2 regions of the Flavobacterium pygoscelis genome follow, and region 2 is predicted to be linked to the other one. Evidence: riboswitches for the same ligand, from Rfam matches in the RefSeq annotation. Region 2 holds a riboswitch; the other holds the start of a gene.
The links. Region 2 has a riboswitch for cobalamin ahead of MW871_RS08835 (TonB-dependent receptor plug domain-containing protein). Riboswitches for the same ligand answer to the same signal wherever they lie in the genome.
Positions count from the first base shown of each region.

Region 1: another riboswitch for cobalamin. It lies ahead of MW871_RS04585 (TonB-dependent receptor plug domain-containing protein); the one in region 2 lies ahead of MW871_RS08835 (TonB-dependent receptor plug domain-containing protein).

Region 1 covers NZ_JALNUB010000003.1:26,613-42,630, forward strand. Annotated here, with positions in the region: gene MW871_RS04575 (S41 family peptidase) at 1-69, shown strand, start outside; gene MW871_RS04580 (YncE family protein) at 200-1,228, opposite strand; gene MW871_RS04585 (TonB-dependent receptor plug domain-containing protein) at 1,232-3,067, opposite strand; cobalamin riboswitch at 3,098-3,360, opposite strand; gene cobC (alpha-ribazole phosphatase) at 3,460-3,981, opposite strand; gene MW871_RS04595 (adenosylcobinamide-GDP ribazoletransferase) at 3,966-4,763, opposite strand; gene cobT (nicotinate-nucleotide--dimethylbenzimidazole phosphoribosyltransferase) at 4,939-6,612, opposite strand; gene MW871_RS04605 (Dph6-related ATP pyrophosphatase) at 6,648-7,298, opposite strand; gene cobU (bifunctional adenosylcobinamide kinase/adenosylcobinamide-phosphate guanylyltransferase) at 7,301-7,810, opposite strand; gene MW871_RS04615 (C1orf53 family protein) at 7,847-8,254, opposite strand; gene MW871_RS04620 (ABC transporter substrate-binding protein) at 8,352-9,494, shown strand; gene MW871_RS04625 (iron ABC transporter permease) at 9,496-10,527, shown strand; gene MW871_RS04630 (ABC transporter ATP-binding protein) at 10,527-11,309, shown strand; gene MW871_RS04635 (tRNA (cytidine(34)-2'-O)-methyltransferase) at 11,313-11,768, opposite strand; gene MW871_RS04640 (pseudouridine synthase) at 11,769-12,404, opposite strand; gene MW871_RS04645 (hypothetical protein) at 12,576-12,953, shown strand; gene MW871_RS04650 (DNA recombination protein RmuC) at 13,184-14,554, shown strand; gene MW871_RS04655 (6-phosphogluconate dehydrogenase) at 14,562-14,927, shown strand; gene MW871_RS04660 (acyl-CoA thioesterase) at 14,928-15,482, shown strand; gene MW871_RS04665 (YceI family protein) at 15,561-16,018, shown strand, end outside.
Region 2 covers NZ_JALNUB010000005.1:3,014-19,031, reverse strand. Annotated here, with positions in the region: gene MW871_RS08885 (NAD(P)/FAD-dependent oxidoreductase) at 1-342, shown strand, start outside; gene MW871_RS08880 (DUF983 domain-containing protein) at 345-728, opposite strand; gene MW871_RS08875 (ABC-F family ATP-binding cassette domain-containing protein) at 802-2,709, shown strand; gene MW871_RS08870 (App1 family protein phosphatidate phosphatase) at 2,742-3,710, opposite strand; gene MW871_RS08865 (diacylglycerol/lipid kinase family protein) at 3,775-4,650, shown strand; gene MW871_RS08860 (peptidogalycan biosysnthesis protein) at 4,657-5,805, opposite strand; gene MW871_RS08855 (4a-hydroxytetrahydrobiopterin dehydratase) at 5,902-6,180, shown strand; gene MW871_RS08850 (leucine-rich repeat domain-containing protein) at 6,495-7,349, shown strand; gene MW871_RS08845 (PKD-like domain-containing protein) at 7,564-8,676, opposite strand; gene MW871_RS08840 (YncE family protein) at 8,707-9,852, opposite strand; gene MW871_RS08835 (TonB-dependent receptor plug domain-containing protein) at 9,877-11,928, opposite strand; cobalamin riboswitch at 12,027-12,255, opposite strand; gene MW871_RS08830 (pseudouridine synthase) at 12,509-13,207, opposite strand; gene MW871_RS08825 (hypothetical protein) at 13,760-13,927, shown strand; gene MW871_RS08820 (PRC-barrel domain-containing protein) at 14,126-14,638, shown strand; gene MW871_RS08815 (M13 family metallopeptidase) at 15,020-16,018, shown strand, end outside.

The DNA of each region.
Region 1 (16,018 bases), on a different contig from region 2:
AGATTTCAAAACCAAATGTATATTGACAAAGCTCCAGAAGGACTTTTGAAAGCATTGGAACAAAATTAATAAGACAATAAAGAAAATAATTAACAGCTATTTATTATTTAAATTGTTTTAAAATTCAAACTAAAAACACCTCTTTTTCTACTGAAAAAGAGGTGTTTTTTTAGTTTGAATATTAGCTTAGATAATTGGATTAATTGTTTGAATAAAATCCATTAGGGCCCATACCAACAGTAACTGATTTTAATTCGGCACCTGTAGAAGAAAATATTTTTACTGTTCCTGCTGCTGTAAATCCGTTTACATTAGCAGAATAAATTTTACCATCAATAACATTAAAAGCATAAAAAGTAAAATAACCGCCATCAGGAATTGAAAATAACGGAGCTTCACTAAAACTTGTAGCATTCAAAGCCATTACATACGCATTATTACCTACAGTATAATATATTTTTTCTCCATCAATATCCATATTTTTTGCGTTTTTTAACACAGTAGATTCAATAGCAGTTGCTGTATCATTAGTAGTATTAATTTTATACAACTTACTTTTTTCAGCATTTCCAGATAAAACATATACAGATCCACTTTTTTCCTCAATAGCGTTTACTCCGTTTTCAACCGTAATAGTACTCATTGCATTATTAATTTGAGGATTAATAACTGTTACACTAGTACCACTTCCGTATGCACCATTAGTAATGTATAATTTACCATTTGCAGTAATTATTTTCTCTACCACTTTATTTACAGCAATAACTTCTAAAAAATTGTATGTTTTAGCATCATAAACGTTTACTGACTTCGTTTTTGCATTCGTAACATATAATTTTCCGTTTAAAACAACACTATAACGAGGGTTTTTTATTTGGTCAGTTATAGTTGCAATGCTTTTAAAGGTATATCTATTGACTACTTCAACAGTATTTGAATTGTTTACAACAATAAATGCTTTATCCTCAGAAAAACTTAAGGATTGCACAACATCTCCTAAAGGTTTGTTGCTGTTTTCTATCCCAAAAATATTGTTTATAACAGCATATTCACTAGAGATAAAAGATACAGAACCATTTGGTGTACCAAAATTACCTTCATTTAATACAATAACACCTTTGTCATAAGCGCCTAAAGGCACTTTATTTTCAGTTGTATCATCATTACTACAAGAAGCTAATAATAAAGCACTTGCAAAAATTCCAAGAAAAGCATTTTTAAAATTCATTTTTTAATAATTAAGGGTTAAATAAAGAGTTAAATTCCTTCCAGGCATCAATCGGCTTGGTAAGGATTCATATATTTCATTCCAAAGATTAGCCACTTTAAGGCCAATTTTACAGACATTTTTTTTACTGAAATTATAATCCATTCCTAAATTAGAAATAGTATAATCGCTTAAAATATTTTTTGGATTATTATCAGAAGTAGTAAAAACAGCACCTACAAACATAAATTGATAATAGGAATTAAACCTGTTATAGGAATATGAACCAGCAGCGGTTGCTTTATGATAGGGAACATAAAAAAGTTGATTGTTATTTTTATCATCTAACGAAACAGTGTAAGAATAAGTTGCGTTAATCCCAAAGTTGTGACTATTGAAGTTCTTTTTCCAGGATCCCAAAGTTTCAAATCCATAAATAGAAACATTATCGGTATTAAAAGGAGACCAGTTTCCGGTGTTAGTGGGCAACCAGCGAATCATGTCCGTAATTTTTGAAGCGTAAAAAGTAGCACTTACATTAAAATCTTTGTATCTAAAATTATTACCCAATTCTAACTGATAGGAATTCTCCGGCTTTAAATCAAGATTACCACCCGTTTCCCAATAAAAGTCATTAAAAGTAGGCACCCTAAAATTGCGAGAAATATTAAACTTAAACTGGTAAAGAGAAGAGAAATCGATAGTTGTACCCGCTGAAAATAGCAAAGGACTTTTATAAACATCCGAAATCTCTTTTCGAGCACTCAATTCATAATTCCATTTCTCAGTAATATATTGTTTCATTAAAACACTAATACCTCCTACTTGTCTACTATTATTACCGACTCCAGATCCAAATGCGTTACTTTTATTGTAATCGAATAGCGTATTCAGATTTATTTTAGAAGAAAATGCATATACAAAATCATATTTTGCAATAAAACTTTTTACTCCTCCGGAAGTAAAGTCTTCCTCTTCGATATCATCAAAATACTTATAATGCTCTGTAATGTAGGCGAGTTTCATATTAGAAACTGATTTGCCAAAAATACTAGTCCACGCCAATAAATTTCTGGTATTAAAATCTTGGTATTTTGTTTTAGTAGCATTTGGTGAGGTTATAGAAAAATGACGTTCCCCATCATAACTCTCACTGTACAATTTAATGGTATTTTTAGCATCCAACTTATAACCAATGGCAGTACTAAAATTAGTATTATAGAACTCTCCGTTACTGTTTTTACCTTGTTTTCCAATAAATTTATAATCATTATCAGAACTATTTCTGGTAAAACTAGCATTGGTACTCCATTGGTTTGTTGCTGCGGTAACCGCATAAATAGTGCTTAGTGTATTAAAATCACCATAATATACTTCTAAGTTATTTTCGAAAGTGTTTCTAAATTTCAAATCATTATTTAAGTGAATTGTGCCTCCTATTGCACCACTGCCATAAACAACACTCCCTCCGCCCGCTTTTACATCAATTGAATTATAGCCTCTTGTAGACACAGTGTTAAAATCTGTTTGCCCTAATAACTGAGAATTAATATTAATACCATTCCAGACCACGGCAGTTTGTTGCGCAGTTGTTCCTCGAAAAGATGGCGATGAAACCATTCCTAAACCATTTTCTTTGAAATAAATAACTGAATTATAATTTAAAAGAGAGGTTAATGAAGATTGATTTTTACTAATAATAGAATCGTTCAATTTTAAAACGGACTGGGAACTTGAAAAGTTTTTAAGTTGCGTATCAGAAACCACTACTTCGTTGAGAGGTATTGCCGTTTTATTTTGAGCCAAAAGGAATTGGCTTAACAATATAATAGAAAGTAAACGAAATTTTTTAGTTGCCATAATTCCTAAACCTTTTTCCCGAAAGTTCGATATTAGTTATGAAAAAAGGCAGGTCTCCTGGCTTGCGTCTTGTTGTTTACCTTCCCATTCGCACAAGCGAACAGTGGTTTGTAGCTAACAACAAGCTTTATAGCTTACAGTTGCGGGAACAGCTCAAGATTTTTATTTTTTGATTACAATTTTTTGATTACAGAATAATTCTGAAATCTAAAATCGCTAATCTTCAATCACTTGATTCCCTTTTAATGTGTTTCACAAAAAGCAAATACACAACCTTAATACGGCAGCAAAGGTAAAATTTAATTCAGTTTTAAAACAAATTTGTAGAAACTATTGACTGGTTATTTAAATGAAACTAAAAAATATATCGTTACGCACTGATTTTTAGTAAATTACAATTCAATTTTTATCACATCACCAAAACCAACTTTGTTATTAAACGCCTCTTTTAGTGGTAAACTAGCTATTTTACAAAGAATACTTCTAATAACACCCGCATGGGCAACAATAACAACTGGTGCATTGTATTTTCTTTGAAGTTCATTTTCTAAAAAATCATTTACCCGATTGTATAAATCCACAAAAGATTCTCCGTTTGGAACAGCTACATTGACAAAATCGTTCATCCAGGGTGCAAAATCATCTGGAGGAATAGCATCCCAATTTTTCATTTCCCAATCCCCAAAATTCATTTCCATCAATCGATCATCTGTAATTATAACATTCGAAAGGTATTTAGCCAATTCCGTACAACGAAACAGCGGACTAGAATAGACAACTGCACCGGCTGGAATTTGATTTTTTATTGATTCGAATAATTCTAAATACGGTTCTAAAATATGAACATCGGATTGCCCATAACAGATTCCTTTTTCACAAACCGTTTCGGTGTGGCGTACTAAATAAACTTCCATAAGACAATAATTGAAATATAAAATACTACTTCACAAACTTGTTGGGTAGCTCCAAGACAATCTCCTGTATAGCCATCAATCCATTTCTGAAAATAACGCGCCATGAAAAAACGAGTGATGAAAATAGGAACTAAAACCAATAAGAATTGCCATTGAAAATAAGCTAATAGAATAAGTGGTAATAAACCAAAAAAGAAAGCACCTGCCACTTCACGCCAAGTATAATTTTGTGCTATAGGTTTGCTTTTACTTGTAGCATCCTCTCGCGAATATTCATGAGTAAAAACAATAGAAATTGCTGCTAATCTACTCAAAGAATGAGCCGAAACAAAAAGTAACAGAATTAGGATTTGATATTTAGTTTTGAAGAACTCTGAAGAAGAAACTATTTCAGACAAAGTTTTAAACTTGAGTAAAAACAATAAAACTATCCCAATCGCTCCATAAGCCCCAATGGCGCTGTCTTTCATGATTAAGAGTATCTTTTCTTTAGTCCATCCGCCACCAAAACCATCGCAAACATCAGCAAAACCGTCTTCATGAAAAGCACCTGTAACTAAAATAGAGGCAATCATAGAAAAAATCACCGCTATTTCTACAGTCATTAAATAATTAAACAAGCTAAAAACACCAAATGCCACAGCGCCAACAATCCATCCAATAATAGGAAAATAGCGAGAAGCTTTGTTTAAATAATCTGGATTATGATCTATGTTTTTGGGGCAAGGAATTCGGGTGTAAAACATCAATGCTGTAAAAAATATGTGTATCTCTTTTTTCATATTAGTATAAAAATCTCTTTGCTTTTTGGCTAATGCCAATTAAATTTTCTATTTATAATGCAACATATAAAGATGTTAGCAGTTTTATTATTTTTAATTTACCTCCAGATTTATTGGGACGACTCTTAATTTATTTTTTAATATAGCTTTGACCAAATTTCATCTTATCCTAAAATTATTTGTTATTCACTCCAGCAATTTCAAAACTAGCCATTTCATTCAAAAAAGCGATCGCCGACTGGATAATTGGAAATGCAATAGCACAACCAGTGCCTTCACCTAAACGCAATCCCAATTGTAAAACGGGCTGAACTCCTAGATAATCCAGTAATTTAACATGGGCTTGTTCAGCAGAACAATGACAGAAAACAGCATTTTTGCTTATCTCTGGATTTTTTTGATGAGCAATTAAAAATGCTACACTGCAAATAAATCCATCCACTAGAATTAGCATGTTATTTTCATGAGCCGCTAACATTCCAGAAGCCATTTGTATAATTTCAAATCCCCCAAAATAAGCCAGTTTTTCCTCTAATTCTTCGGTTCCTGAATAATTAGCTATCGCTGCTTGTAATATTTTTTGTTTCTGAATTAGCTTCTCATCACTTACTCCTGTTCCTAATCCTACGCAATCTTGAAGTGGAATATTTGTAATTATACTCATTAAAACCGAAGCTGTCGAGGTATTTCCAATACCCATTTCTCCAAAACCAATACAGTTACTACCTGTTTTTGCAATAGCATTCACTACCGCTGCTCCTTTAGAAAAACACAAACGCAATTCAGACGCACTCATTGCCGGTCCGTGTAAAAAGGACTGGGTTCCTTTAGCAATTTTAGTTGTTGTCAGATCGGCATTCGGCGGAAAATCATAATTCACGCCAGCATCCACAATTGACAACTTGATATTATTTTGTTTGCAAAAAACATTTATTGCCGCTCCACCTTCAAGAAAATTAGTCACCATTTGACGCGTTACATCCTGTGGATAGGCACTCACACCATGTACTGCGATTCCGTGATCAGCGGCAAAGACAACAATATTGGGTTGAATTATTTTTGGTTCCAGAGTTTGAAATAGCTCTCCTATTTGTTGGGCTAGCTTTTCAAGAATCCCTAATGAACCTAAAGGCTTGGTTTTATGGTCAATTTTATGTTGTAATGCATCCTTTATTGATCTAGACTCTGTGTGAGTTTGCTTAGTTACTCGCAATGACTCTGGATAGTTCACTGGAACTAAAATCTCTTCTACAAAAGGAGCTTTTGATTTTTGTTTCCAATTCAGTTGTTGTAACATCGGTTGATTATCATAATCTGTTGCAGGTTTGCCTACGCAAAAATATCCTAGCGGTTCTATATGTTCTGGCAATCCTAATAACTGCTTGAAATGATAGTAGTTTAAAATCGAAATCCATCCCATCGAATAACCTTGTTCTGTCAAAGACAACCATATATTTTGAGCAGCACAAACCGAACTAAATTTAATTGCTTCATTACTTCCTACAGTTCCAATGCTAAAATCATTCAAAACCGAACGATCGTAACAAATTACAAGTCCAAGCGGAGCTTCTTGAATTGCTTCTAATTTTAATGCCTTATAATCTTCCTTTTGTTGTGCGCTATCCGTTTGATTTGCTGCTTTAGTATCATAGTCCAAAAACAATTCTTTAACAGCTTTCTTAATTTCGTCCGACTTAATCAGATAATATTTTGTAGCATCTGTTAAACCCACAGAAGGTGCCCAATGTCCTGCCTGAAGTGCTTTTTGAATAACGGTATCAGGAACTTCATCAGTAGTAAAATGTCGAGTGTCGCGACGGGATTTTAAAATTTCATCTAAATAGGTCATCGTAATTTTTTTATACTCAATTATTCATTAAATTTCTAAACGAAATCTTCCCAAACTACAAAACAATAGTCGTTGTAAGTTTTAATCGAAAACTTTGGAAGGGTGATCCTTTCTGAAAAAAGAGAGCAATTGAGAACCAAAGTATGAAATTCTCCGTTCTCCCCACAAGGATCAATTCCTTTTTCTTTTAGTTCTAATGCCAATTCCTTGGTTAAGATTTTCCCCAAATAGCTTTCGCCCATTATTGTATTGCAAGAAACAATCATCGTTTCGACACCGTTTTCGATGATTTCGTTAACCAATTTAATCCGATCTTGCTGCCACAAAGGCAAAATTGCTTTTAGAGAAGCTGCTTGACATACTTTATCTTCCCAATCCTTATGAGCTTGTAAATCGATATCGCCAAAAACAGCGGCATCCAAATCATATTTTATTTTATGCGTTTTTAAAGTACTGATAAACTTTGCTTCATAATCGCCCCAAGTTGTGGGAATGCCTTCCAGAGGCAATTGCATTTTTTGGGCTTGTTGATTCAAAATTGACAAAGGCAATCCATGAGAACGGGATATTTGACCATTTTCGTTCATCATATTCAGCAATACTTTAGGGACTAAGCCTGTATTAACTGCCTGTATCATGGCATAGCAACTGTCTTTTCCACCACTCCAAGAAGTCAAAAAATTCATTATTATCCTTTTATTGTTACAGGAATTCCTGAAACCATTAGCACCACTTTCTCCGCTCTTTTAGCAATATATTGGTTCATCCAACCTTGTAATTCGGTAAATTTTCGTCCAATGTGCGTTTCAGCATGAACACCCATTCCTATTTCATTGGTAACAATAATAATAGTAGCGTTTTCTTGATTTACGATTTGGTCAAATTCTGCTTTGGCTTGTTCTAAACACAAATCCACATCATTTTTAGTATCTATAAAAAAATTAGTCAACCAAAGCGTAACACAATCAACTATGGCAACATTTCCGGAGAAATCAATTTCACTCAGGTGTTTTTCTTTTTCAATGTTTATCCAGCGTTCGTCACGATCTTTTTGATGGCGATCAATTCTTTTTTGAAAATCATCATCCCATTTTCTCGCTGTTGCTACATACATTGGCTTAGCCGATAATTCTTTTGCCAAATTCTCGGCATAACTGCTTTTTCCTGAGCGCTCTCCGCCGGTTATCAGATATATCATTATAGTTAATAATTATTAATTATTCAATAGATTTTTTTATCCCTGTGATAGGTTCTTATTCTGTGGTTTGTCGTTTTTAAAATCATACGGACAATGACGACAACCATTACCACAGCAGTTTCCTCTTTTCAAATGAAAGAAAGCTTTAAAAACATAATTCCCTTTCTCTAAATAGTAATCAATTCCTTCAATCAAATTATTGGATTTAGGCAACAATGCTACCTTATTATGGAAAATGGTCTCCGGATTCAATGTCGCTATATACTCATCAATTTTTTCTGAGCAGGATTGCTTGAAACAAATAGGACAAAGACAATCAATTGCGGTTGTAGGAACTAATAAAGGTGGGAAATCATTACACCAACAGCTACTCCCTCCTGCTGTATTTCCACAACCAAAGTAGGTAGCGCAGCTTGAACACTGTTTTTCTTTACTACCATTCATGTTGTAAAGATAGTATTTGTTGATTTTTTTTGGTTAAAAAATAAACAAGATTTTTTTGTAATTTCTTTTACCTTTGTCTTAATCATAAAATGGCATCATGAAGCTTACTTCTTATAAAATTCTTTTACTTCTTGTTCTTTCAACCTTCGTTAGTTGCAAAAAAACCGAAAAATCAGCAAATAAATCATTTTCAAACGCAAAAAATGAAATAGAATACGCCAGTAACTTAGCTATATTCAAGCAGGAAGGCTATTCGATAGTCAAGATAATCAACCCTTGGCCCAATGCTGATAAAGACTTTACTTACATCTTAAAAGAGAAGAACGTTGTAGTTCCTGATAGTTTACAAAAATACAATACAATTAAAGTTCCTTTACAATCCATAGTTGTTACCTCAACCACTATTATTCCTTATTTAGAAATGCTTGGAGTTGAAAATCATTTGGTTGGATTCCCACATACGGATTACATTTCTTCCTTAAAAACTCGAAAATTAATTGACAATGGGTCGATTAAAAATGTAGGTCAAAACGAAAAATTAAACATGGAGCAATTGATCGAAATGAGTCCAGAACTTATTGTCACTTTTGGCATTGACAATAACAATCCAATGATCGACAATCTGCAGAAAAGTGGCTTAAAAGTATTGATTCAAGCTGACTGGATGGAACAATCACCGCTTGGAAAAGCAGAATGGATAAAATTGTACGGAGCTCTTTTCGGAAAAGAAAAAGAAGCCAAAACTCAATTTGACGATATTATAAAAAATTACAAAGAAGCTATGAATTTAGTTTCCACCAAAAAACCAACAGCAAACGTATTATATGGCTCGATGTACCAAGACCAATGGTATGTAGCTAAAGCCAACAGTTGGGTTGCACAATTTTTAAAAGATGCCAAGTCGAATTACCTTTGGGCAGATACCGAAGGAACAGGTAGCATTGGATTATCATTCGAAAAAGTATTAGAAAAAGCCAAAAACGCCAATTATTGGATTGCAACAGGTCCTTTTAAAACGGTAGCGGAATTAGAAAATATCAATCCGCATTACAGTCAATTTGATGCTTTCAAAACCAAACAAGTGTATACTTTTGAGGGTAAAATAGGAGCAACAGGAGGAACAATTTATTATGAATCGGCACCTAGCCGACCTGATTTAGTATTAAAAGATTATATCAAAATCTTCCATCCTGAATTACTTCCCAATTATACTTTTACCTTTGCACAAAAACTGAACTAAATTGGCCAATAAACAACGTAATATTATTTTATTTTCCTTACTGGGTTTAGGATTCATCATTTTGTTTTTTATAAACATCAGTTTTGGATCAATAAACATTCCTTTGAAGGAAGTATATAAAAGCTTAACCGGTGGACAGGCAAGCAAATCCACTTGGGAATACATTATCATCAATTACCGCATGCCTAAAGCGATTACGGCGGTTTTAGTTGGAATGGGTTTATCAATAAGTGGTTTATTAATGCAAACCCTATTTAGAAATCCGTTAGCGGGTCCTTATGTTTTAGGACTCAGTTCAGGTGCGAGTTTAGGAGTTGCAATAGTCATATTAGGCGCTGCACTAATGCCTCCATTTTTAGCAACTTTTTTAGTCTCCTCCTACGGAATTGTTTTAGCTTCTAGCTTAGGCAGTTTTGCTGTTTTATTAGCTGTTTTAACGGTTTCACATCGCTTGCGTGATACTATGGCGATCTTAATTGTTGGTCTTATGTTTGGTAGTCTCACCAGTGCAATCGTAGGAACACTGACTTATTTTAGTACTGCAGAGCAATTACAAAAATTTACTTTTTGGTCTTTAGGAAATCTCGGTAATTTATCTTGGACGGCTATCTCTATTTTATCCAGTTGCGTTTTGATAGGATTAGTACTCAGTCTTATTAGTGTGAAACCACTAAACTCCTTACTTCTTGGCGAAAATTACGCAAAAAGTTTAGGTATGAATTATAAAAAAGCGAGACTCATTATCATTTTTGCTACCAGTATATTAGCGGGAAGTATTACTGCTTTTGCCGGACCAGTCGCCTTTATTGGATTGGCGGTTCCTCATATTGCAAAATTAGTTTTTCAAACGAGCAATCACACTATTTTATTTTGGGGCACTATTCTTTTTGGAGCATTAATTATGTTAATTTGCGACTGTATTTCCCAACTTCCTGGAAGTGATATTACATTACCAATTAATGCGGTTACCTCTATCTTTGGTGCGCCTATCGTAATTTGGTTATTAATTAGAAAACGTAAAATGATGAACTAATGAAAAACGAAATCATATTACAAGCTTCAAAAATTAGCATTGGATATTCTCATAAAAAAGAAAAAACAATTATCGCCTCAAACATTGATTTATCTTTGCGCAAAGGGAAATTAATCGCTTTAATTGGGGCTAACGGAATTGGAAAATCTACTTTATTAAAAACAATAACGGGGATTCAAAAAACTATTACAGGAACTGTTTTATTAAATGGTACTAGTATTCACAATCTAGATTCTTTAATATTAGCCCAAAATCTCAGTGTCGTTCTTACAGAAAAATTACCACCAAGCAATCTTACTGTTTTTGAATTGGTTGCCTTGGGAAGACAACCTTACACCAATTGGATAGGAAAATTAACAGATCTTGATATAGCAAAAGTAGAGCAAGCGATGCAACTCACTCAAATTTGTCATTTGGCTACTAAAAAACATTTCGAAATCAGTGATGGTCAATTACAAAAGGTTCTCATAGCAAGAGCTTTAGCACAAGACACGCCTTTAATCATACTAGACGAGCCCACCACGCATCTCGATTTATTACATAAAGTTTCACTTTTTAAACTGCTAAAAAAACTAACACAAGAAACTGAGAAATGCATCCTTTTTTCTACTCACGATATTGATATGGCGATACAATTAAGTGACGAAATGATTATTATGACTCCTGAAACTGTGATTCAAGACGAACCTTGCAACTTTATTTCAAAAGGAAGTTTTAACAATTTATTCAATGATGAACATATTATTTTTGACCCAGAAAAAGGAAAATTTTTAATTGTTTAAAAATTAGTTTTTCAATGAAATTTGACGTTTTGCTTCGCCAATTACAAAAGCAACAGAATTAGCAATATTAAAACTTCTGATTAAATTTGACATTGGAATCGTAAGATGATGCTCAAATTGAGATAAAACCTCCTCACTTAAACCTTTGCTTTCTTTACCAAAAACTAGCCAATCACCGTCTTGGAAATCCGTTTCTAAATATGATGTAGTAGCATGAGAACTCATTAGGAAAACACGCGATAAATCTGGTATTTGTGCTTTCCATTCGGCTACATTTTGATATTCTGTTACGTCAAGATGAACCCAATAATCCAATCCGGAACGCTTTAAGTTTTTATCATTTATCACAAATCCAAAAGGATGAATTAAGTGCAAACGACTTCCCGTTCCCACGCACAAACGACCAATATTCCCCGTATTATTAGGGATTTCAGGTTCTACTAAAACGATATTTAACATTTAAATTTTTGATTTTTGATTAACACTTTCTGATTCTTGATAGAGTTGGTTACCTTGATTTTTGACATTATCATTAAAATCCTCGACTTCTATCACTTCGCCAGCTTGTAAGTCATTAAGATGTACATTGCCTATTCGGACACGAACTAAACGTAAGGTTGGAAATCCAACTGCAGCAGTCATTTTGCGTACTTGACGAAACTTTCCTTCATTAACAGTAATTGAAGCCCAAGAAGTGGGTCCGTGACGTTCGTCTCGTATTTTTTTCCCACGAGCACCAAAAGCAGGGATTTCAGTAATTAATCTCGCATCACAAGGTTTCGTAATATATTTAGTTCCATTAAAACCAATCTCTACTCCTATTTTCAGTTTTTCAATGGCTTCCTGATTGATGACTCCATCAACTTGCACATAATATTCTTTATCTACTTTTTTACTTCTAATGATTTCACTCATCATTCCATCAGTAGTTAGTAACAAAAGTCCTTCTGAATCTTCATCCAATCTCCCAATTGCCATAGTACCTTTTGGAAAATCATACAATTCTCCTAACAGTTTTTTTTTGCGTTTTAATTCATAAATGAATTGACTTAAATAACCGTAGGGTTTGTGAATAATGAAATGTGAATGCGACATTGTATTGTTTTTGGAATGCCCACAAAGATAGTTTTGTTTTGACTGAATTTAAAGTTCTATGGCTATACATTTGATGATTTTACCACAAAAGGATGTTAAATGATGAACAAAAGCGGGCTAAAATTTGTAATATTATACTAATTAAAGTGATATTCATTAAAATTAAATAGTATGGAAAATAACAATTTAGGATCTAAAAAGACCAATAATAAGCAAAATACAAATGAAGGATTTAGCGGGGGAAACCTGCCAGAAGATTATAATCCTTCTGCACCAATTCTTAAAGAAGAAATAGAAATTGATGCAAATGGCAATCAAAAAATTGTTCAAAGAGCACGAAATGTAGATGGTAGTATTGCGCCATTGCCAGACGAAGAAGAAAGAACTTGGAATGAAAATGAAAGTGTAAGCCGTGGTGTTTCTACTGAAGAGGAAGCCATGAAAACAGTAGAAAATAAAGATTTAAATTCGGACATTACTGCACATCGTTATCCCAATTCACATCCAGACAATCATCAAGATAGAGGAAATATAAAGTTAGATGAATAACTTTTGATATTTTGTATTAGGAGCCAATAGAGATGAAAATTTTTATTGGCTTTTTTTTTTGATAATTACATAAAACAATATTAATTAGGTTTATGAAGTCAAATTTAAATGACTCTAAAACTAATGAAGTCCAAATTTGAACTTTATTTAAAGCGAAAGCTATTAATCTTATTTTATAGAAATCCTATAATTCATTTTATTCCTTACTTTTACTTTTCAAATTTATTTTCATGTCAACTCTAATCCCCTTTTTACTTCTTTTTATAATTGCCCTTTTTTTAGGCATTTTCATTGGAAAATTGATATTTGCCGCTCGATTTCAATCTGAAAAAATCAGTTTAGAAGAAAAATTTATTGCTGCAAATTCACAAATCAATCAATTGAGAGAACAACTTACAAATGAAAAAATAGTGTTTCAAAAACAGCTGGAAAACAGTATTCTAGAAAAAGAAACTATTAGAACTGAAAAAGACAGTTTAGCCATTCAGCTTTCTAAAAAAGAAGTTGATTTTGAGAATCTTTGGGAACGCAATAAAGAACAAAAAGAAGAAGTCGAAAAGCTACAGGAAAAATTCACAAAAGAATTCGAGAATTTAGCCAATAAAATACTAGAAGAAAAATCGAATAAATTTACAGAGCAGAATAAGGAAAATATGAAAAACATCTTGACTCCATTGCAAGATAAAATTCAGTTATTCGAGAAAAAAGTCGAGGATACACACAAAGAAAGTATAGATTATCATGCTGCTTTGCGCCAACAAATTCTTGGTTTACGCGAAATGAATATTCAAATGAGCAAGGAAACGATCAACTTAACCAAAGCGTTAAAAGGCGATAGTAAAATGCAAGGAAACTGGGGAGAATTAGTTTTAGAACGTGTTTTAGAAAAATCGGGATTAGAAAAAGGGCGTGAATACGAAGTGCAACAAGCTTTTACAACAGCAGATGGAAACCGTGTTTTTCCGGATGTGGTAATCAATTTGCCCGACGGTAAAAAAATGATTGTCGATTCTAAAGTTTCATTGACTGCTTATGAAAAATACATTAATGAAGAGGATGATAGTCTAAAAACAGGGTATTTAAAGGAACATGTTCTTTCTATAAAACGCCACGTAGAGCAATTAGGTAACAAAAATTACCACGATTTATACCAAATTGAAAGTCCAGATTTTGTACTTTTATTTATTCCTATTGAGCCCGCGTTTGCAATGGCGCTTAATGAAGACACTACTTTATACAATAAAGCCTTCGAAAAAAACATAGTCATTGTTACTCCAGCAACTTTGTTGGCTACTTTACGAACGATTGATAGTATGTGGACCAACCAAAAACAACAAGAAAATGCTTTGGAAATTGCAAGACAAGCAGGAGCTTTATACGACAAATTTGAAGGTTTTGTAAATGATTTGATTCGGATAGGAAAAAAAATTGATGAAACTAAAACAGAATATAGTGGCGCTATGAACAAATTAGTAGAAGGAAAAGGAAACCTAATTGTAAGTGTGGAAAAACTAAAAAAAATGGGGGCTAAAGCTAAAAAAGCACTTCCAGAAAGTATTATAAACAGAGCTGAAATAGATGAAAACCAACTTTTAAATTAAAGACGAAATGAAAAAATTTCTATTAATAGTAGTCGCAATAGCGGTTTTAATTACAGCATCCTATTTTGGATTTTTACACAATACTAATTACAGCGAAGGCGTTCGTTCTGGAGAATTAATTAGAGTAAGTCATAAAGGAATCCTCTTTAAAACATGGGAAGGCGAAATTAGTCAAGGTATTTCTGGGGCGCAAATTTTTTCGTTTTCTGTAATGGATAGCGAAAAACAAGTAATTGCCGATTTGAACCAAATGGAAGGTCAATATGTTCAGGTCAGCTATAAAGAACTCTACAAGACTTTTCCTTGGTGGGGAGATTCCAGGTTTTTTATCACCTCTGTTAAGAAAGTTAATTCTCCTTTTAAAATAAAATAAATGAATCCATTATTCAAAACAGTTGCCTCTTCGCATATTAGTATTTCGCAATTGATGTTACCAAGCCATTCTAACTTTAGTGGCAAAATTCACGGTGGCTATATTTTATCTTTATTGGATCAGATTGCCTTTGCTTGTGCGTCTAAATTTTCAGGTAATTATTGCGTTACGGCTTCAGTAGATACTGTTAACTTTTTAAAACCCATTGAAGTTGGCGAATTAGTAACCATGAGAGCGAGCGTAAATTATGTGGGCAAAAGTTCGATGATTATTGGCATTAGAGTCGAAGCAGAAAATATACAAACCGGAGCAATTAAACATTGTAATTCTTCCTATTTTACCATGGTTGCAAAAGATAAAGAAGGCTTAAATATACCGGTTCCTGGTTTAATTTTATCTCACAAAAATGACATCAGACGATTTATCAATTGTATAAAACAAATTGGACTTAAAAAAGAACAAAATCTTCATGAAGAAGCATTTGATTACAACTCAAAAGAATCTATAGAAAGTTTAAAAAACTACAACGTTCAAATTGAATCATCACTACAATAACGTGCTAGAAATCAAGTTGTAATTACATACTATTAGTTAATTTTTCGTAACTTTAATTAATCTAAATCATAGATTGTTATGAGAAAAATTACCATACTAGCATTATTACTCATTGCAACAGTAACATCAGGACAAGAAAAAATGGTTTCCTATGATGGAATCATAAATTTCGAAGCTTCAATACCTTTATTTGAAGAAGTTAAAGCAACCAATAATAAAACAACTTGTGTTTTAATTACTAAAACAGGAGAAATTATGTGTTTGGTTTCGATCAAAGATTTTAAATTTAAAAGAAATTTAATGGAAGAGCACTTCAATACTAATTATATTGAAAGTGATAGGTATCCAAGAGCAACATTCAAAGGTAAAATTGAAAAATTTGATTTAAAAAACGTAAACACCGATCGAACTACTTATCAAATAAATGGCAAAATAACTATACGTGGTTTGTCTAAAAAAATTCTAATCAAAGGCACATTAAAAAAAACCGAAAATGGTATCGAACTTATATCAGCTTTTCCTCTAAACACCGATGA
Region 2 (16,018 bases):
GATTTATTTAAAATTGGTGCTACTTACAATTGGAAAGATAAAACTGATTTGCCAACAGAAGAAGGAAAGTTAGAGTTAATAGAGCGAATTAAGGAAATTATTACCTGTGATTTTGAAATTATATCTCATTTTGCAGGTGTTCGTCCTACTGTAAAAGACAGAAGACCACTTTTAGGAACGCATGCTGAATATAATTCAATTCATATTCTTAATGGATTAGGAACTAGAGGAGTAATGCTAGGTCCAGCGATGGCGAAAGGTCTTTTTGAGTCTATAGAATTAAAAAAACCTTTAGATACCGAAGTCGATATAAAAAGGTTTAACAAGAAGATTAAAAAATAATATTATTTTAAATTTGTTTTTGGATCATAGGAAACAAACATGTTAATGTAAATGTTCCTAGACCAACGCAAAACAAATGGAAATGATAAAACAATAGCTGCAATAATTACTATAAAAGCTACTTTTAGACTGGAGCTAAAAAACAAAAATGAAATGATAAAAGCAGCGATTCCGATGGCGACGTTTAGACCATAACTAACATACATTGCGCCATAAAAAAAAGAGGGTTCGATTTGATATTTTAATCCACAATGACTGCAAGTATCGTTCATTTTTAAAATTTTATCCAAATGAAGTATGTTTTTGTCGAAATACATACTCTCATTCTGACATTTAGGACAAGTTCCTGTTAAAATGCTATATAATTTGGATCCTTTTTTTAACATTTGCAAAAAATTTAATTTTTCCTTTTTTGGAGTTACAAATTTACATATTCAAAAAGGAATAAAACCATAATACATGCTTAATATACACAATTTATCTGTTTCCTTTGGCGGTTCTTATTTATTTGAAGAAGTTACCTTTCGATTGGGTGCTGGAGACAGAGTTGGTCTTGTTGGAAAAAACGGTGCTGGAAAATCAACAATGCTTAAAATTCTAGCTGGAGATTTCAAACCCGATTCTGGTCAGATTGCAACAGAGAAAGAAGTTCAAATGGGATTCTTACGTCAAGATATCGATTTTGAAGAAGGAAGAACTGTCTTGGAAGAAGCCTATGAAGCATTTACAGAAATTAAAATTGTAGAAAAAAAGCTTGAACAAATTAATCATTTATTGGTTACTCGTACAGACTATGAAAGTGAAGAGTATAGTCAAATTATAGAAGATTTATCTGATTACACCCATCGATTTGAATTGCTTGGTGGTTATAATTATGTAGGTGATACAGAGAAAATCTTACTGGGTTTAGGATTTAAACGTGAAGTTTTTGACAATCAAACCGAGACTTTTTCTGGTGGATGGAGAATGCGTATTGAATTAGCTAAGTTGTTGCTGCAATCTAATGATATCTTATTGCTGGATGAGCCAACCAATCACTTGGATATTGAGAGTATTATTTGGTTAGAAAGTTTTTTGCGTAATTATGCGGGAGTTGTAGTGATTGTATCTCACGATAAAATGTTCTTGGACAATGTAACTAATAGAACTATCGAGATTTCATTAGGAAAAGCATACGATTTCAATAAGCCTTACTCAGAATATTTAGAATTGCGTCATGAAATTCGTGAAAAGCAATTGGCAACACAAAAGAATCAAGCCAAAAAAATTGAAGAAACGGAGAAGTTAATCGAAAAGTTCCGTGCGAAAGCTTCTAAAGCTTCTATGGCACAGTCTTTAATAAAGAAATTAGACAAAGTAGAGCGCATAGAAGTTGATGAAGATGATAATTCTGTGATGAATATTACATTCCCAGTTTCAAAAGAGCCAGGAAGAGTAGTGATAGAAGCAGAAAATGTTACTAAAAGTTATGGTGATAAAACCATTTTAAAAGATATTAATCTTTTAGTAGAGCGCGGAAGTAAAATTGCTTTTGTGGGACAAAATGGTCAAGGTAAATCTACTTTTATCAAAGCTATTGTAGATGAGTTTGAATACCAAGGAAATATAAAACTAGGGCATAATGTACAATTGGGTTATTTTGCACAAAACCAAGCAGAATATTTGGATGGCGAAATTACCTTACTTCAAACGATGGAAGATGCAGCTGCAGATACAAATCGTATGAAAGTACGTGATATGCTGGGTTCTTTCTTGTTTAGAGGTGATGATGTAGAAAAGAAGGTAAAAGTGCTTTCTGGAGGAGAAAGAAACCGTTTAGCGCTTTGTAAATTACTTTTGCAACCAATCAATGTATTGTTGATGGATGAGCCTACGAATCACTTGGATATAAAATCTAAAAACGTATTGAAAGCAGCATTGCAAAAATTTGGTGGAACTTTATTGTTAGTTTCTCACGATAGGGATTTTTTGCAAGGAATGTCAAACTTAGTGTATGAGTTTAAAGATCAAAAAATAAAAGAATATTTAGGAGATATTAATTATTTCTTAGAACAGCGCAATATGGAAAATATGCGTGAAGTAGAGAAGAAAGATGCTCAAAAAGCGACTTCGCCCAAAGAAAGTAATAAAGCCTCTTATGAAGATCAGAAAAAAGGGAAGGCTTTGCAAAATAAATTAAGTAAAGTTGAAAGTCAAATCAAACAATTAGAAAGAGATATTCAGCAAGATGATAAAATGCTAGCTTCTAATTATGACAAACACATAGAAGATGCTAAGTTTTTTACTGCATACAATAAGAAAAAAGCAGAATTAGACAAACTACTTCTCGATTGGGAATTAGTTCAAGAAGAGATAGACAATGCCTAATAAAAAAAGAGTCCTAAAACGGACTCTTTTTTTTATTCTATTATTCCAATAGCTTTTGAATGTGCAATAGCTTCGCTACTGTCTTTGAAATAGCACACTGAAACATCTAAAGTTTCTAAATTTTTTAAAACAGTGATTACTTTTTCTTTTTTAACGCTTCCGGTTTGCCTAATGTAAACTGCTTTTACAGTAACGGGAAATATTTTGCATATTGCTTCATATAAAAAAGCATCTTGCTGGGAATCATCACCTAGAAGTATATATTGTAAATTGGGGTAAAATTCTAATAAGTGTTTTACCTTTTCAAATTTGTGATTGTGATCTCCTCTACCAGTCCATAAAAAATCTTTTAAACTTGTTTTAATGTCTTTTAGAAGTAAAACTGCTTTAGGTAAATTATGAATTTGGGTGAATTTTTTAATAAAATAATATAAGTTCCATTCACTACTAGATACATAGAAAAAAACATTAAATTCATCTTTGTTTTCTCTTTTGGCTGTGCTTAAAGCTTGATAATGAGTTACAACATCGGTATAAACTTTCCTTTTATCTATATTTTTAAATAATAAAATGTATAATTTTTTTAAAGGGCTTTTGGTGTGAGAAATCAAAAAGGTATCATCAATGTCCGAAATAATGCCTAAATTCCCTTTGTGTGGTCTAATATAGCTTTCAGTTGTGCTAATGACCTCGTTATTATAAATGATGCTTACTTCATAATCAATCCAGCCATACGCATTATTTTGATCTAATGGAACGCAAAACTTAAAGTAGCCATCTTTTAGCGTTTTAGTGTGAATTTTAGTATTACAGTGATTCAAATAAACATCTGCATTGCTTTGTGTTTTAATTCTAAATAATCGGATAATAGATCTCGCATTTTTGAATTTTTTTTTTTGAAAATTATATTCTTCAGTAGTTGTAGGTTTAAAAACATGACCCATAACAATTAATTCTTGTTCATTTGCGTAACCTCGATATAATTTTAAAATTGGTTTCATATATTGTAGTACTTTTGAAAGTAGATGAATTTAAAGATTTTTAATCAATAAAGCAGAATAAATTTTGAAAAATAATTGTATCCTAGTTGTAAATCCTATTTCAGGAGGTATTGATAAGACTGAATTAATTAATACCATAACTGCTTTTGCAGAAAAGGAAAATTTTAATATCCACATTTTCAAAACTTCTGGAATATCAGATAGTGATCGCCTAAACGAATTTTATAAGACATATAAAACGGAGCGAGTAATAGTGGCTGGAGGTGATGGAACTATAAAAATGGTTGCTGAAGCTCTAGAAGATGAAGATATTATTATTGGCATTTTGCCTGCAGGTTCTGCAAATGGTCTAGCAGTAGACTTAAATTTGCCGACTACAATTGAAGAGAATTTGCCAATTGCATTTTATAATCACTATATGGAAATGGATATGATTTCCATCAACGGAAAAAAAAGCATTCATTTGAGTGATCTTGGTCTCAATGCCGAAATGATAAAGAACTATGAAAACAGCAGTATCAGAGGAAAATTGGGTTATGCTTTGCAAACAGTAAACACCTTAATTGATTTAGACGATCCATTTACCGCTACTATCACAGGTGATTTTCCAACAGTAGAATGTGAAGCAAGAATGATTGTTATTGCCAATTCACAAAAATACGGCACAGGCATTTCTATAAATCCAAACGGAATAATGGACGATGGAAAGTTTGAATTGGTAATTTTAAAGAATATGGATTTGGTTGTTTTGGGCAAAATTATTACTGGAAATATGCCTTTGGATAATAATGATGTCGAAATTATTTCTACTGCTAAAGCAGTAATTGCTACTAATGTGCCTGTTAGTTTTCAAATTGATGGTGAATATTGTGGAGCTGAAACTAAACTCAATATCGAAATTTTACCAAAACAAATGAAAGTCGCAATTCCCGTTGTATAAATATTATTATTTAAAAGGATTTCGCTCTTGCCAAATGGTTTCAGGTTCTAAATACTTGAATATTTTTGACATATATGAATTTACTATCGAATTATTATGCGATATAATTCCGTACATTTTTACGGGTTTAGCACCTACAGAACTTTTAATTTCTAAAGCTGTTCTTGCAAAAACAATTTCATCAAAATCTTTTTTGATAGAATAGGCAATCATGTCGTAGAGCATATTTAAATACAACATCTTTTCCCTTTGAATGGTATCGTTGTATCCAAGAAAATAAGTGTCCATCGTTTTTCCGTTCTTTATTAAAGTATTAAATCCAATTAATTCTTCATTTAAAAAATAACCGTAGAAAAGAAATTGGTCCTTAAAAATTTCTTTAAAAATTCTGAAATGATTTTTTGGTAAGAAAAAAGTATTAAAAGGAGCATTTTTTGCCACATGAAAATACAAGTCATAAATAGCATCTTCTAGCAAAATTATTTCTTCTAGATGTAATTTTCTTTTTTCAATACCTACTGCTTTTTTGCGAGCTCTTTTATATTGATCTCTGTATTTTTTTGAAAGAGAATCTATGTAATCTTGTTCTATTTTCCAATTTTCGTTAATATAAAAAATCATATTAGGTTGTGTCGAAAATTGATAATCATTCTTAAACTCGCAAGTTTCAAAGTTTTCAATTTGCGTTTTACTAAAATCCTTATAAGTAGTAATGTGGATCGTGATCCCTTTTGATTTGTATTGTTTTTTTAATTCTTTAGTAGCTTCGTGTAATAATGCAATTACGGTTTTCTCCTCTATTTCGTTTAGTAAAGCATATGCGTTTTGGCCAGTCAACATGTTATTTCCAACTACTAATACTTGTGAGGCAAAGTTTTTGAAAACTAGATTTCTAACGGTAGTTTTAATGCATTTATCTCGCTCTCCAAAAGATTCTAATTTGTTTAAATCAAGAAATTGACAAAGGGCAATACTAACTAATTTTTCTTTTTTAAAAATACCAATATAATGACAAATCATGTTTTCAGGAGATGATTGTTCTAGTACTTTTAAATAGTTTTTAGATAAAAAAACACTTGAGACTGCTATGCTGTCCCAGTTTGAAGGAAGTTGTTCAGTAGAATTATAAATTGTAAAAGAGTACTCTGTATTCAAGTTGTAAAAAGATATTTTTCAAAATTAATCAATAAAGTTAATATATTTCTGATTCTTTAAAATTTAACTAACTTTATAAAAATTAAAAAATGCATTATGAAAACGTATACAGAAAAATCAATACAAAAAGAGTTATCAGAACTTAAAGACTGGAAATTTATTAATAATGGTATAGAGAAAAATTTTAAATTTTTAGATTTTTCAAAAGCTTTAGGTTTTATAGTTCAAGTTGGACTTTTTGCAGAGAAAGCCAATCACCATCCTGAATTATTCAACGTCTACAATAAAGTAACTATTCGTCTAACTACACATGATGAAGATGGTGTTACCGATAAAGATATTGATCTTGCCAAAAATATTGAAAGCATTTTATAAAAGTTGAATTTCTTATTTATTAGTGTAAATTAATATTATTTCATGACAAATCTTTTTCCTTTTATATACAAGCAGCATTGAAAACTAATGAGTTTTTTAATTTTTTTTGAATGAAATTATGACAAAAAATAGTTTTAATAAAATGCTAGTAACGCAGAGTTTACATGTATTAGTTCAATTAAAATAAAATAAAGCATATATAAATGTAAGATTTTTATTTTTGTTAATTATTTAATTGTGTATTTCATCGATTTTATTTGTTGATTAGCGATAATGATGTTATTTTTAAATGTGTTAAAGAAAACATCAAGATCATGAAAAAACTATACAGCTTATTATTAATCGCATTATTTTCCTTTTCAATGTTTGCTAAGGTGTCTCCTGCAGAGCAAAATGCATTGATAAAATTGTATGAATCTACAAATGGAAAACAATGGAAGACAACGTGGGATTTGTCATCACCAGTTTCTAGTTGGAATGGTGTTACAGTACAAAATGATAAAGTGGTTGCGATTCATTTAGAAAACAATAACTTAGTTGGTGCACTTCCAGTTGAGATTGTAAATTTGGTTAACCTTGAGGTTTTAGATTTACATAAAAATCAAATTTCAGGAACCATACCTACTTTTATTGGAAAATTAAAAGAATTGAGAGTTTTAGATTTGTCTTTTAATAAGTTTTTAGGTGAAATTCCTACTTCAATATGCGAATTATCTAATTTAAAGGATTTGCAATTGTATATGAATGGACTTTCAGGACAACTTCCTGAAAATATTGGTAACCTAAGAAATTTAGAAACACTTTCATTATTTAACAATCAAATTGAAGGATACATTCCCAATTCACTTTATGCGATTACAAGCATTAAAACCTTGCTTCTAAATAGTAATAACTTCGTAGGTGAATTAAGCAAAGATGTTAAAAATTTAGTTGCACTTGAAAATTTCAGCTTGTTTGATAATAAAATGAATGGTGGCGTACCACTAGAATTAGAAAAATTAAATAAATTAAAAGAAATGAATATTTCTTACAATAGGTTTAAAGGTTTTGTTTCTAAAGATTTAGCTCTTTTAGACACTCTAAATATGACTATGCTTAATGATCAGGGACTTGCTGTATTATTAAATGTTAAAGCCGATAGAAATACTGCTATTGTATCAGAAGATTAAGAATTACATTATAATTTAATAATTGTTTGTTGGTTTAGTATCGTTTTTAGTGAACTTAGTTAAAACCTGTTGGCTCATTTGCTACAGGTTTTTTTATTTAATCATTTCACTTTAATTTGAAACGTTTCAAAAGTTATAATTAATTACTTTATTTTAATATATAAGAAAAGCTTCAGTTTTTCTGAAGCTTTTTTTATTTGATATAGAGTGAAATTTATTTTAAATTTAAATCAGTAAATCCAGAAACTTCTGTTGAAACTTCTCCAGTTGAACTGTTTTCTGCACGATTAGAGCTATATACTTTAATAAAGTCAATTGCAGCTAATTTTACAGGTTTTCCATTTTTATCAACAGCCCAACTAATATCAATTTGAGCTTTCTCATCCATATTTGACCAGTTATCCGCATATCCCCATTCGTAAGCAGGAGTAACCCAAAATGACTTTTTCTCTAAATTAGATTTTAAAAAAGTTCCTTTGAATGTCACTGTCGCACCTTTCCATAAAGGGTAATAACTTTGCTTGTTGTATTGGTTTTTAGAAATGTATCCAGTTTGGTTTTGATTATCTGTCCATTTGATGTAATTAAGTTCAGTTGGGCTTACTGGCTCACTTTCTGGTTTGTAATAGGTGATTTCATAGTTTTTTATCGTGGTCGGTTTGTTGTATTCTGAACCGGCAATTTCATACCATTCATCGTCAGCTTTACCGTTTCCGTTTGCATCGTAAGAAACCATAATAATGCCTGGTTCTGCATTATTTTCAAAAGCATTTCCTAGAACAATAAAATCATTTCCTTCTTTATTGATTATGGTATGGTCAAAACCAAAAGTTACATATCCACCAAAACCACCAAGACTAATCATATTATTCGCTGTTAATTTTGTTTCCGCTGCAAGACGCATGGTTTCATCAGTGTCGTTAGCAGTTGCAGTAGGAAGTTTGTTAATGGATTGTCCAGGTGCAGGTAAATAATCAAATACACGAGTTATTTTATTAAAATAGCTTTTTTCGTTTACCGTTATTGTAAAAGTTTTGGAGGTTTCTGCACCTTCATTTTTTACTTTAAAAACTAGGTTATGAGATCCAGCTTCTGAAAAAGTATAAAGTAAATTGACTGTGTTTGCAATTTCTTTACCATCTAGAGACCAAGTATATGTTGCGTTGTCGGCGTTTTTTAATTCCGGTGCGATTCTTAGCCATTGCATTTTATCAACTGCAAAACCACCACTAGGTGTTGTGATTTCAATTTCTGGTGAGGCTATTTCGTCATCAGAGCAAGCAGCCAACGTAAAGATTAGGGACAAAGCAAATAGAATTTTTTTCATTTTTAGAATTACTTAAAGGGTTATTAATTGTTATTTGAATTTTTGTTTGAAAGCAATATGAGCTGGAATGTCACCGGTAGTCACCGTAAATTTTGTGTTTCCATCTTTATCAAGACAGTATAATTTTCCTGGAGACACATAATCTCCTGCATCGGTGATATAAATGTTAAATGATATTGGATCTACCGCAATTCCGTAGGGAGTTGTTATTAAATCGCTAACAGATTTTGGTAAAAAAGATTGCGGTAAAAGGGTTTCTGTTTTTGTGTTTATGAGCGAGTAAGTAATTACATTCTCGAAAGTAGTGTAGTTAAATTCTGAACCAATTACATAGGCTTGATCTCCGGCAATCCATAAATTTGCGCAGGCAATGTCAAATGTTTTTTTTACTAAATCAGTTTTTGTATCAATCACAAATAATTTGGAGGCAATAGAATAATAATCTCCACGAGAACTTACATAAATATCCCCATCACTATCTACTTTTAGACGATTTAAGTTAATAGCCACATCAATATCTTTTGTCTTTGTAAATGTTTTTAAATCAATTACAGATACGGTTCTCTCATAATTAGTAGGATTGTATCCTCCAGAATTAGCAACATATAGTTTCTGTCCCACTACGGCTAATCCTTCCGGTTGTCGGCCTACTTTTACTGTTCTGCCGATGTTTAGTGAGGTCGTGTCAATCTCAGCAACAAAACCATTTGGAGTGTTGTTATCTAAACCTATTTCGCCATCATAAGAGCTCACATATACTTTTCCGTTACCAAAAGTCACGTAACGTCCGTTCTTTATATCAATAACCTTTAGACGCTTTGTAGTTTTTGCGTCCATCACTTCAACCTTATTTGAGTTGTTTATAACGGCATAAATTTTACTACCATAAACAGCAATGTCATTTCCTACATCTCCTAACCCTAACGTAGCTTCTGGATTGGCTTGACTGTAAATGTTTCGTTTATAAACTCCTGTTTTGTAATCATAATAATCTAATGAAGCTTTATTAGAACTCATGTTTCCTTCGTTCAAAAGATAGAAACCCTCAACCGCTGTCGGTGTTTGTGAAGGAAGTTCTACTATTTCTTCTTTAATTATAGGATCATCACCTTGACAAGAAGTAAAACTGCTTATTACGACTATCAGAAGAATTAAATTTTTTTTTGTTGTTTTCATAATTTGACTTTTTAGGTTGTTTTTTTAAAAATTAATAGCGAGGTTTAATCGATAATTTCGTCCAGGCATCGGAAAATTTAAGACTACATCATAATATTGATTCATTAAATTGTTTACTTCAGCTCCAATTTTTATACGTTTTTTTAAAATTCTAGTATCCCAAATTACAGCCATATCACTGGTGTACCATGGTTGAACATAGTTTACTGGTATATTTGCTTTCTGACTGTAGCGTTCACCAGTATAAATAAAACTATAATTTAGTTGCCATTTTTTCCAGTTAATGCTGGAGGTTAGTGTTCCACTATTTTTTGGTATATAAGGAATTTGGTCTCCGTAGGTGCTACCTTTTGGAGTAATGTCCCTTGCGATTTGATAAGTGTAAGAGAGGCCTAGATCTAGTGCTATTTCTGCAGGTAGTTTGAAAATCATATTAAAATTGATGTCTAATCCCTTGATTTCAACTTCTCCTAAATTCATCATTGTCCATCGAAATAAATTAGAAGATGGCATAGCAATTATTTTATCCTTTACACGATTGTAATAAACATCAGCTTGAAAAGAGGCAGTTTGTAAAAATTTTCTAGGCTCAAGCAAATAAGTGGTTCCAAAATTATACTGTGTTGTGAATTCTGGTTTCAAGGAACTGTTACCAATGAAAGTATAATACAAGTCATTGAAAGTTGGCATTCTAAAAGATTCCTTATAAAAAGCACGCACTCTGAAATTCTTATTTTCTAAGGGTTGATAGGAAGCGGAGAGTACCGGACAAAATACATTCTGATTTTTTCCTTGTTGATAATATTTGACTTGCTCATCTACATAAGCATCCAAAAGACTGGCTTGAATGTCTAGACGATTCCAATGCATCTCACTGGATAAAGCACCGAGATAGGAATATCGGGTAGGATAGGGGAAACGATATAAATTAGCCTCTAAAGTGTTAATTGAAAAATCAGTTGCTAGCGCTATTTTCCACCATTTATTTATCTTGTACAGATTTACAATTGAGGCATAAAATTCATTTTGATAGTATTTGTTGTCTAAAGCACCTTCTAGCGTTTTGTAGTCTGGATCCAGATAACGACTAAAGTCTTTGCTAAATTTCACATTGGCTAGTAAATCATATGCATCCGAAAATGAGTTTTGATAAGAGCCATGAATAAAAAAATTACTATCCCATTGTCTCTGAATATGGTCGTAGTTATTAGCTACAATCGCCCCAGGTAATCCTCGTTCTGAGTTATAAAAGTAGGCTTTCAAGCTTGCTTTTGCTGTTTCGCTAATCTTTGAGTTGAATGAAATTTCCCCCCTAAAGGCTGCAACGTCGCCATTTTGTCTTACAGCTGTTGTGTCATAACCGGCTTTTTTTTGATAACGGTATTTATAATGTCCATCTGCTTTTGTCCATTCTACACTCGTAGTAAAAGAGGTTTTTTGAGAAAGCTTTTGTTCTAGCAGTACAGAAGGGTTAAAAAGTCCAAACGAGCCTGTTTTTAATGCAGTACGCACATTTGTATTTTTATCCTTTTTAAATTCTGGTGTTTTCGATCTAAGAAAGAGTGTGTTAGAGGCAAAAAAACCTCTCGCTGGTTGAAAAATAGAGGATTTTTGTCCGTTATATAATTCTATGGCTTCTATATTATCAAGGGAATATTTGCCCAAATCTACTTGTCCGTTTTGCGCATTACCTACTGTCATTCCATCATAAAAAACCGCCGTATGTGCACTCCCTAAACTGCGAACATTGATTGTTTTTAATCCGCCAATACCGCCATAATCTTTAAGTTGAACACCGGAAAAATATCGAATAGCATCAGCAACAGAAAGGCTATTTAGTTTTTCTAATTGCTTGCCGGATAAAATTTGAACTGGCATAGGCGATTCGATTTTAAATTCTCGCTTATTTAAATACAGTATCACCTCACTCAAAGGATGTGGTTTTAAAGAATCAGATTCTTTTTTAGGTACAGGAAGATTATTTTGTGCAAGGACTGGATTAGAAAATATAATCCATACGAACAACAATAATCCACCATGTAACAGACGATACAATCTTAATTTACATAAGTGCATAACAATGTGGCTATTTAAAAAAAATAGATGTAATTGAATTCATTAAAATCAAATATGATTCTGAATTTTTGTGTTTGAAAGCTCTGGTCCGCGAAAGCTTCAATTTATTTACAGTGGTAGGTCTCCTGACTTGTTCCCATTTTGAACCGCCTTCCCATTATATCATGCAGATAAAACAGTGGCAAAAGTTAAGATTTACTATTAAAAGAAATCTGTCAAAATGTTGCATGGAACTTACAGTAACGGGCTTGTTCAGGATTTACACCTGATTCCCTCTTAGTTAGCTATACCGAAAAGTATAGGTAAACCATTGCGAAGGCAAAAGTAGATAAACTTTTCTTACTTATCAGGCTGTTTCGTTTTAAATTAAATAATGATTGTTGTTCTCTTCTGTATATTTTTTAGAAAAATGTAATAATGCAGATTATTTTGAGGAATTGCATGGAATAAAAAAGACACTATTTATAAGTTACTTTTTTTAATTTTTGGGGAATAGATATTGAATCAATTTTCAGTAATATTAGTATTTTGGCGTGAGTTTTAAACAATACAATATGAAAAACACCTAAAAATTATGATTCTATTGATACTGACTTAAATCTAGATTTAAAATGGTTCCTACTCTACTAAACTCTTCATTAATCTTGGCATTCAAGATAATTTGTTCGTTTTTTATAGGATGATTAAAAATTAACTGATGTGCATGAAGCATCATTCCTTTTAATTCATAATTCTCCAACCATAATTTATTCTGTTTGTTACAACCATGAGGACGACTTCCTAAAATGGGATGAAAAATATGCTTGAAATGTTTTCGCAATTGATGCATGCGTCCCGTTTCTGGAATCGCTTCTACCAAACAATAGCGTGAAGTTGGTTTGTTATTAAATTCTAAAGCAATTTCAGTATTTTGTAAACGATGAAAGTAGGTTACTGCATTTTGTGTAATGTCATCGTCGTTGGTTAAGTCATAATCAATTGTTAGTTCTTCAGGTGACCAACCGCGTAAAATGGCTAAATATTTTTTTTCGACTTCACGCGTGGCAAAACTATCATTCATAATTTTTAAAACCTCTTTATCTAAAGCAAATAACAAGACACCAGATGTTTTGCGGTCTAAACGATGAATAGGATATACGTGTTGCCCTCCAATTTGATTTCTCAATTCTTGAATGGCGTACACTTTAGCATCGCGTGCATAAAATGATTTGTGAACCAGCAATCCACTGGGTTTATTAATGGCTATAATATATTCGTCTTGGTAAAGAATTTCTAACATTTGGTAAAAGTAAAAGAGATTTCGATTTAAATAACTTTTACGACTTGTTTATTTCTGTTGTTTTAAAAAAGTTCCTATGAATTGCTTTACGAGAATCTTTTGATTTTGTGCGCATAATTTTATTTGGTGAATAAAAATTGATTGATTTAAGAGTGTTTATAGGCAATAAATTGAGTTTAAAACGATGTGCTTTAAGTGCATCTTTCTTTGGGTTTAAAATTTTTAGCCGCAGCTTAATATGATTAAAAAGATTTAATCTGTGAAAATTAATTTAATCTGTGGCTATTTTTTTGTAATTCAACCTTGTAAACTCATAGTTGGTATGTTATTTTATATGGGTTTTTAATTTCAATCTTTGTTTAAGATTAAAATAACTTTGATGATAATTTTTGATTCTCACCTTTAATTTTCCAAAAATATATTAAATAGTTAATTTTTAGGTTGCTGGGAATTATGTAATTTATAGTTGAAATTAAATACTTAGTAATTCATACTCATTTGTACCTTTAGTTTAAATAAAAGTTGAATATTAATAATTATAAAAAATTAGTTATGGCAGAAATTAAAATTGAGAAAAAGAAGCCGATATGGCCGTGGGTTATAGCAATAGTGTTAATAGCAGCGCTTGTATATTTCATCTTTTTGAAAGATAATGGAACTCAGGTTCAAAACACAACAGTGATCGAAAACACTACAAGTGTAGATACTACAGCAAATTAATTAGGAAAGTTGTGGAAATAAATCACTCTATATAGTGTGAAATTTTATAGTTAATTAATAGCTGCTTTACTTGTATTATGCTAAAGAAAAGAGGCAGAAAAGGTTCTCTGAAATTATCAACAGAGTAATGATTGCATATTAATTTCTGTAAAAAGATTTAGAGAATAAATAAATTGATACTATTAAAAATAAAGAGATATGGAAAATAAAGTTAAAAATTTATACCGACTAGATGAACTTTCTGATTATAAAGTGTCTTCAGACTATTCGGACGTAAGAGGTTGGAAAATTGTAGATGCAGATAACCGCACTATTGGTAAAGTCGACAATCTATGGGTAAATAAAGATATGCAACGCGTAGTTTATTTAGATGTCAATGTCGATAAAGGATTAATAGAAGACAGTAAAAATGAAGTTCATGAAGCTATAACAAACGAAAGTGTAAATGAATTTATGTATAAGGATGGAGATAGCCATATTATTATACCTATTGGATCTGTAACCATAAATAAAGACACAAAAATTGTCATGGCTAATAGTATAGATTATAATACTTTTAGAAAAACAACACGATATAATCGAGAGCAAAATTTTGACAGGAACTATGAAAAAAAAGTATTTGATTCCTATTATCCTGATGAGAAGTCTCGCGATGATTCTGACAGTGATAATGATGCTTTTTATAACCGCAGAGAATTTGACGGTCACTAATTATCCCTATAATTTACAAGATTAAATTGCTTATATTTAAGTATCCAAAAAAGATCAAACATTTAATAATGTTTGATCTTTTTTTGTATTATTACAGAATTGGAACTTTTCGAAGGGTTTCTTTCAGTATTTATGAAGCTTTGTGAGTTTATGATTACTCCACATTAGTAATAATAATCGATGAAATTTTTTTTTAAATAAATACAAATAAAAAGCCTCAGATTTATCTGAAGTAAATGGGAAGCATTCTAACAAAAAACTTTAGAATTAAAAACTGAATTCGTATATTGTTCTGCTAAAATTAGCTATGCTAAGCATAAACATTTTAAAATATCAGCCTTCAAGCGTTTTTAGTACACTTTAATAGAAATAATCTAGATTATGAAAAATTCATTACTTCTCTTCATTGCATTCTTAGCTTTTACAGCGTGCTCAAAACAGCAAGGAAAAAAAAATAGTGCTATCACTGGAATAGATTCCACATTGCGACCTGGTGATGATTTCTTTAAATATGTAAATGGAAAATGGTATGATTCTGTAAAGATACCTGCATCTCAATCCGGAGTTGGTACCTATATGTTTATGAATTACCCACAACGAATGCGTCTGCAAGGAATATTGGATAGTATTTCGCAAAGCAAGAATTCAGCAGGAAGTATAGCGCAGAAGGTTGGAGATTTTTATGCATCAGGTATGGATACAGTAACGATTGAAAAACGCGGTTATACACCTATCAAGCCTTTACTTGCCAAAATTGATGCAATTAGTGATTTACCGTCTTTAATGAACTTTGTAGTTGATCAAGTAAAAGTAGACAATTCTTCTATTATAGGTTTTGGTGTGTCACCCGATGAAAAAAATAGTAGTATGAACATAGCCCAAATCTATCAAACGGGTATCGGTTTGCCTGACAGGGACTATTATTTTAAATCAGATTCATCAACTGTTGCCATACAGGAAGCGTACAAAAAATACCTTTCTACATTATTTCAACAAACAGGTAGTAATGCTATAGAGGCTAAAAAGAATGCTAATTTGGTTTATGACATCGACAAACAACTCGCCGTTTCGCATAAAACAAAAGTGGAACTTCGAGATGTGCAAGCAAATTATAATAAAATGGCTGTCACAGATCTTGTAAAAAGACATCCCAATATTGGCTGGACTACTTTTTTAAACAATTTAGGTGCAAAAACCGATTCTATTAATGTAGGTCAACCTGCCTATTATGATAACCTTAATAAGTTATTAAAAACCATACCCATTACTAATTGGAAAATTTACTTAAAAGCAAATGCTATAGAAAGATATTCAGATGATTTAAGTAAACCTTTTGTAGATGCTTCATTTGAATATACTAAAGTGCTTTCGGGTCAAGCT